3 regions of the Noviherbaspirillum sp. FW303-A3 genome follow, and region 1 is predicted to be linked to each of the others. Evidence: riboswitches for the same ligand, from Rfam matches in the RefSeq annotation. Region 1 holds a riboswitch; each other region holds the start of a gene.

Region 1 (2,197 bases):
CGTGCGCCGCGAAGGCGGCATTCCTGTTGCTGCCGGCGAGAATGCATCGACCCTGATGGAATTCCAGCACCTGCTGCAAGCGGAGGCCGTCGATTTCGTGCAGCCGAGTCCGGCAAAGATGGGCGGCATCACCGAATTGCGCAAGGTATTCGCATTGGCCAGCGCACACAACACGACCGTCATGGTGCACACGTTCTATGACGGTCCCGGACTGCTCGCCAGCGTGCATGCGAGCGCCGCACTGGGCGGTCCCAATGCGCTGGTCGAGTGGCGCTACTTCGACCTGGAGGCGCAGCTGTACGGCGACGCCATCATCCCCAAGCGCGGCGCCATCGAGGTGCCGCAGGGGCCCGGGCTTGGCATTGAGCCGGATCAGGATGTCATTCGCGATTACCGCATGACCTGACGCGGCAGCGGGTGAACGAGGGGGTATTGCTGATCCTGTCCACGTCTCCACACCCTGCGCGGGCATCGCGTAATGTTGCGTTATACTGCCGTCACTTTAGGTGACTTGCTCCTTGTTTGCGAGCGAGTGAAACGGGAAGCCGGTGACTCTGAGCGATCAGGCATTCCGGCGCAGCCCCCGCTGCTGTAAGCCTGACGACTCCGAAAACACCACTGTGCATTGGCATGGGAAGGTCGGGGAAGGATGAAGGCGAGCCAGAAGACCGGCCTGAAGCATAGCCGCACCAATCCCCGGGGTGATGGGAAAGGTTTCATTGATGTCTGCCGTCCGGCAGGCTCGCGTGAGCTTTTTTCTCCTGGCCTGGTGCCTTTCAGTACACCGTCAGAAGAATATGCCGGCCCGCTCAACCGACTTTCATTTCGCCCGCTATCTGGTCTGCGCCATCCTTCTTGCCGCAGGCGCGCAGAGCTGGGCCGCAACCTTGTTCGGAGTGGTAACCGAACGTGCGGCGCCAAACGCCATCGAAGCCGCACACCGTCACCTCGCAAGTCACCCCGATGATCGCATCGTGCTGCGCACGCCAGCGCAACTGATGGCCGCGAGCGACAGGCAGCTCGGCCAATGGATAGGACAGGCTGACAGCGTGCTCGCGGCCGCTGTTTTCGGCGACCCGGCGCGTCGTCTGAAGGATGCCCTGGAGCGCCATGCACGCCCGCACACTGCCGTGCTCGCCATGAATGGGGAATCCAGCTTGAACCTGATGAGCCGCAACCTCGGTGCGGATCGCTCCGGAAGCCTGGGCAACTTCCCCGCCGATACATTGTTCCAGCTGGCACAGGAAAACCCGCCCGTATCGGCCTTGCATGCAGCCGGCGCCCACCCGACAGCCCGCCGGTGGCTGGCCGCCCGCCAAGTTTGGCAGGCCTGGGGCAGCGAAAACATGGCGGCGCTGTTTGCTCATCTGCTCGACCCGCGGCAGTCGTTGCCGGTCCCGAAGCCGGAGCCGGCGTTGCGCATGCGCGTCGGCGGCAAAGAGTTCAGTGACACATCGGCGAGGAGCGCAGGGGCATCCCTTGGATTAGGCCCGATGCACAGCGTCGTGGTCTTGGACCTCGCCAACATGGATGCCGGCACGCCCGCTGCGCTCTGCCAACGCATCGAACAGCGCGGCCTGCCGTGCGTGCAGATCCTGACCCGTTGGGGAACGGCATCGCGCGATGTGCTGGAACGCTTGCCCGAGCTGATTGCACCGGCACGGCCCGCTGCGCTGATCGTATTGCAGGACTTCGTCGTAGGCGCCGCCGAAGGGCGGGAAGCGGTGATCGACGCCTTCAAGAAACTCGATGTACCCGTTTTCAAGGCCATCCGTCTGACTGAACGCAACGCAACCCAGTGGCGTCTGTCGCCGGACGGACTGCCTGCCGACTCCGTTCAGTATCGTGTTGCCCTGCCTGAATTGCAGGGTATCGGCCAGCCCGTCGTCGTCTCGGCGCTCGGCAGAAGCCGGCTGGATCGCGTGACGGGCATCGAGACACGCCCGCCCGTCGCACTGGATGCGGAAATCAACCTCCTCTCGGCGCGTGTCCATCGCTGGCTGACGCTGCGCGGCAAGGCAAATCGCGACAAGCGTATTGCCATCATCTATTACAACCATCCGCCTGGCCGCCAGAACATTGGCGCCGACAACCTCGACGTACCTGCTTCCTTGTTCGACATGCTGCATGCCCTGAAGGCAGCCGGTTACACGACAGGCGAGTTGCCTGCTTCGCCTGAAGCCCTGCTCGACCGCAT
Region 2 (2,197 bases), 2.9 Mb from region 1:
CAGTCAATGTTTCTCTGCGCAAGGATGACAATACGAGCATGCTGTCCGCAATGAAAGCAATGCGCGACAGCCTCTCCAATATCGTCCAGGAAGTACGCAAGGGAACGGAATCCATCGCCTCGGCCTCCAGCCAGATCGCGACCGGCAACCTCGACCTCTCCTCACGCACTGAAGAACAGGCAAGCTCGCTGGAAGAAACTGCCTCGTCGATGGAAGAGCTGACCTCCACGGTGAAGCAGAACGCCGACAATGCCCAGCAGGCGAACCAGCTCGCGATGTCCGCCTCCGAGGTGGCAAGCAAGGGCGGAGCGGTCGTTTCGCAAGTCGTCGATACGATGGGTTCGATCAATGAGTCGGCAAAGAAGATCGTCGACATCATCGGCGTCATCGACGGCATCGCCTTCCAGACCAATATCCTTGCGCTGAATGCCGCAGTGGAAGCGGCCCGCGCCGGCGAACAGGGCCGCGGCTTCGCGGTAGTCGCCGCCGAAGTGCGCAACCTGGCGCAGCGTTCCGCCTCGGCCGCCAAGGAAATCAAGGCGCTGATCGACGACTCCGTCGAGAAGGTGGATACCGGATCGCGGCTGGTGGACCAGGCCGGCACGACGATGACCGAGATTGTCGACAGCGTCAAACGCGTGACGGACATCATGGGCGAGATCATGGCGGCCAGCACCGAGCAGACGGCCGGCATCGAGCAGATCAACCAGGCCATCTCGCAGATGGATGAAGTCACACAGCAGAATGCATCGCTGGTGGAAGAAGCGGCTGCAGCGTCCGAATCCCTGCGCGAACAATCCGCATCGCTTGCGGGTGTCGTCAGCGTGTTCAAGGTCGCGGGCGGCGTCCCGTCCGATCAACCGGCAGTCCGGGAGATGCGCGCTCCCGCAAAGCACCTGGGCCGCAAGACCACCTCCAGCACGGCCGTCGCCGCGCAACGCCGTACGGAACCCCGCCAGCTGGTCGCACTGAAGACCGGGACAAATGATGAATGGGATGAGTTCTGACGCCGTCAAGCGGCATTGAAAGCAGCCAGCCGGACAAGCCGGCTGGATTCCTTGGTCAAATCCACTCCGTATTGCCCTCGTGTCATATGTGTAATAGCATTCGGCCCGCCGCGGACATATGCTGCGGCAGATTTTCTTCAGGTGCCCGCAAGGGAGAATCGGGAAGGCGGTGCGATTCCGCCACGTGCCCAACGCTGTGAGGAGGACGGGCAGAGCTGAATGCCACTGGCGCGAGTCGGGAAGGCGCTCTGCACGGATGAATCCGAGTCAGAAGACCGGCCTGAAGATCGACAGCGGCTGCAAGGCCCGGCAGCCGATACTTTTCCTGAAGGGGAATCCATGGAAAACCAGACCATCCAGACCGAACACCAATTTTCCGATGCGGCCCGTGCCGCAGTTTATCAGGCCATTTTCAGCCGCCGGGACGTGCGTGGGCAATTTTTGCCCGATCCCGTTCCCGACGAGGTTTTAAGCCGGGTATTGATGGCAGCGCACCATGCTCCTTCGGTGGGCTTCATGCAGCCCTGGAATTTTCTGCTGGTCCGCTCGCAGGAGGTGAAGCAAAGGGTCCACGACGTATTCAAGAAGGCCAATGACGAAGCTTCGCAGATGTTCGACGGTAACAAGCGCGACATCTACAGCAGCCTCAAGCTCGAAGGCATCCTCGAGTCGCCGGTCAACCTTTGCATCACCTGCGATCGCGAGCGCACTGGCCCCGTTGTGGTGGGGCGCACCCATATCCGGACCATGGATCTCTATAGCAGTGTCTGTGCCGTGCAAAATCTATGGCTGGCCGCCCGCGCAGAAGGCCTGGGGGTGGGCTGGGTGAGCATCTTCAACCAGGACGACTTGCAGGATGCACTCGGCATCCCCCGTAGCATTACCCCGGTCGCCTACCTCTGTCTCGGCTATGTCAGTCATTTCTACCAAAAACCGGAACTGGAAAGCGCAGGTTGGTTGCCCAGGCTGCCCATAGACCAGCTGGTGTATTTCGATCAGTGGGCCCAGAAGCCAAAAGCCGACGAAACGCTAATCGATCACTTGCGCCAACAGCAGGCGACCATTGAAGTACGCGGCAATAATGGGCCGGGGCTGAAATAGCCTTTCCGGCATGGCAGGTTGGGCTGCAAAGCCCGACCTTCTGAACATGCGACCTAACTCGCGACGGCTTCATGCCAGGTTATTTGCTT
Region 3 (2,197 bases), 2.0 Mb from region 1:
TGCCTGCGCTTGCATTGACCCGCAGTGCACTTGTAATGCGATAGCCGTAGGACAGGCTGCCAGTCGTCCGTGAACCGAACTGCGAATTGTCATCGTTGCGCAGGCTGACTGCACCAAGATGCGCGCCGCGCCGCATCTGGTATGCGGCGGCGATCGAGTTCGTCGTACGTTCACGGGTCAGGGCAGACTCGCTTGAGTCAACCTCTTCGTTGCGATGTTCGGCGATGACCTGGATCACATCCGTCTTGCCGATGGCGAAGTTGTTCTGCCAGCTGATGCTCTTCTGGGTCGTGTCGTACACCGGATTGCCAAAGGACGCGACGCTGGAGCTGTAGTCGTTCGACTGCGAAAGCTGCACATGGCTGTCCCAGTTGGGAAGGATTTTGTTCTTTGCAAAGACACTATAGGTCGCCACTTCATAACGCGAGCGGTCGTCCATCCTCGGACCGGAATCGAATTGCGTCTTGAGCAGGTTACGCAGGAAAGTGGCTCCGACTTCATGACCTTGCGCAAGCGCATAGCTGAACTGTCCGCTCGCGCTGCTGCTACGATGGCCGTCACGATCCCTATTGAAAGAAAAATTCCCCGGCTTGGTCGCCGAGAAGCCGTCGGAACGCTCATGGGCCGCGCGGATCGCGTAGCGGAAACCTTCGCTGGAACCGGACACGCCTGCTTCGGCGCTGCGCGTGCCGTAGGTGCCTGCGCCGACAGAGGCACTCGGTGCCGGCGCGCCGTCACCCTGCTTCGTGAAAATCTGGATCACGCCGCCAACGGCATCGGCGCCGTACATGGTGCTCAACGGGCCGTAAACGATTTCCACGCGGTCGATCTGGGACAAGGGAATCGCATTCCAGCTCGCGCCGCCGCTGGTGGCTGAACCGACGCGTACGCCGTCAATCAGCACAATGTTCTGCTTGTTGTCGGTCCCGCGAATAAACACGGACGACTGGGTGCCCGGCCCGCCGTTGCGGGAGATCTCGATGCCGCGCTGGCGCTGCAGCACATCGGCGATAGAGGTGCCGCCCGACTTGGCGATTTCCTCAGCGGTAATGACAACGTTGTCGGCCAGGACTTCCCTGGCGATCTGGGGAGAACGTGTCGCGGTGACGACGACGGAATCGAGTTTCTTTTCCTGCGCGTAGGAGGAAACGGAAAATGCCGCGGAAACGGCGACAGCCATCGCAAGCGGTTTGCCTGCGCGCAGAAGAACGGGTGATGTCATGACAAGGTTCCAGAGAAAGACAACCAGCCCGCTTCCCCGCAGGCTGGATGAACAGAAGTCCGGACAGGTTTGTCGATCAGGAAACGAAACACGCCGCAAGGCATGCCGCTCGCATCGCGAAGATCCCCGTCCGCACACTTCCACCTGTTCTGGCCGGTATCCGGGCTGACAAGGCGAAGCGGCCGACCTTCCCATGCAGGCTGCACAGTGGCTTTGAAGGACGCTTGTCAATGAGGAATGCGCTGACGAGGCATTCCGGGTGACGCTTGTTTACCGTTGCGGGGGCAGCACACGTTAGCTTGCTGGCAAGCCTCGTGTTTCCCGTTTAACTGCGCGCATGAACATGCGCGCGGGCACCAAAACCTGCACATTTTAAGGCTTGCAATACAGACCGACAAGAAAAAGAGTCACTTGCCGTGATTGTTATTTATTTGGCAATCGACTGCAGTCAATTCGCCATAGGCGATGCGGTTCGGAATGCGGGCGGCAAGGGTCACCATCTCTTCCGGCGAGTTGCATTGTGTAGCGGCATGCAGCAGGCGTATCGTGCCGGCGTGAGCGACAACAATTGCGGCATTTGCCCGCTGTACGCACAGTTCGTCATGGAATGCGCGCACACGCCTCGCCACATCGAGCAGGCATTCTCCGCCGCCGGGTCGATAATGCGTCAGGTCGGCTGCCCATGCATCGACCTCGGTTCGAGGAATGTCATTCCAGGCCTGCATTTCCCACGCCCCGAAATGCATTTCAGCGAGGCGCGCATCGAATACAGGTTCGCCGCGGCCAAGCGCAAGTCTTGATGCAAGGTGACGGCAACGTTTCAAGGGACTGGAAAAGACGCCTGCACCTGCGGGCAAAGCAGGAACGAGTTGCGCCAGCACTAGATTCTGATGCTCTTCCTCGACCGGCAAATCGGTGCTGCCGTAACAGATGCCTTCTTGCACGACCGGCCGCGCGTGCCTGATAAGGTAGAGG

The links. Region 1 has a riboswitch for cobalamin ahead of AC3WOY_RS11250 (cobaltochelatase subunit CobN). Riboswitches for the same ligand answer to the same signal wherever they lie in the genome.
Region 2: it holds a riboswitch for cobalamin, as region 1 does, so the genes downstream of both, bluB (5,6-dimethylbenzimidazole synthase) here and AC3WOY_RS11250 (cobaltochelatase subunit CobN) in region 1, are expected to answer to the same signal.
Region 3: it holds a riboswitch for cobalamin, as region 1 does, so the genes downstream of both, AC3WOY_RS20515 (TonB-dependent receptor domain-containing protein) here and AC3WOY_RS11250 (cobaltochelatase subunit CobN) in region 1, are expected to answer to the same signal.

What each region holds. Positions count from the first base shown of each region.
Region 1 is NZ_JBYTAZ010000001.1:2,295,028-2,297,224, reverse strand. Features, by position in the region: gene AC3WOY_RS11255 (mandelate racemase/muconate lactonizing enzyme family protein) at 1-406, shown strand, start outside; cobalamin riboswitch at 488-691, shown strand; gene AC3WOY_RS11250 (cobaltochelatase subunit CobN) at 798-2,197, shown strand, end outside.
Region 2 is NZ_JBYTAZ010000001.1:5,203,363-5,205,559, reverse strand. Features, by position in the region: gene AC3WOY_RS24870 (methyl-accepting chemotaxis protein) at 1-1,007, shown strand, start outside; cobalamin riboswitch at 1,130-1,305, shown strand; gene bluB (5,6-dimethylbenzimidazole synthase) at 1,347-2,108, shown strand; gene AC3WOY_RS24860 (class I adenylate-forming enzyme family protein) at 2,178-2,197, opposite strand, start outside.
Region 3 is NZ_JBYTAZ010000001.1:4,270,906-4,273,102, reverse strand. Features, by position in the region: gene AC3WOY_RS20515 (TonB-dependent receptor domain-containing protein) at 1-1,222, opposite strand, end outside; cobalamin riboswitch at 1,357-1,598, opposite strand; gene AC3WOY_RS20510 (histidine phosphatase family protein) at 1,630-2,197, opposite strand, start outside.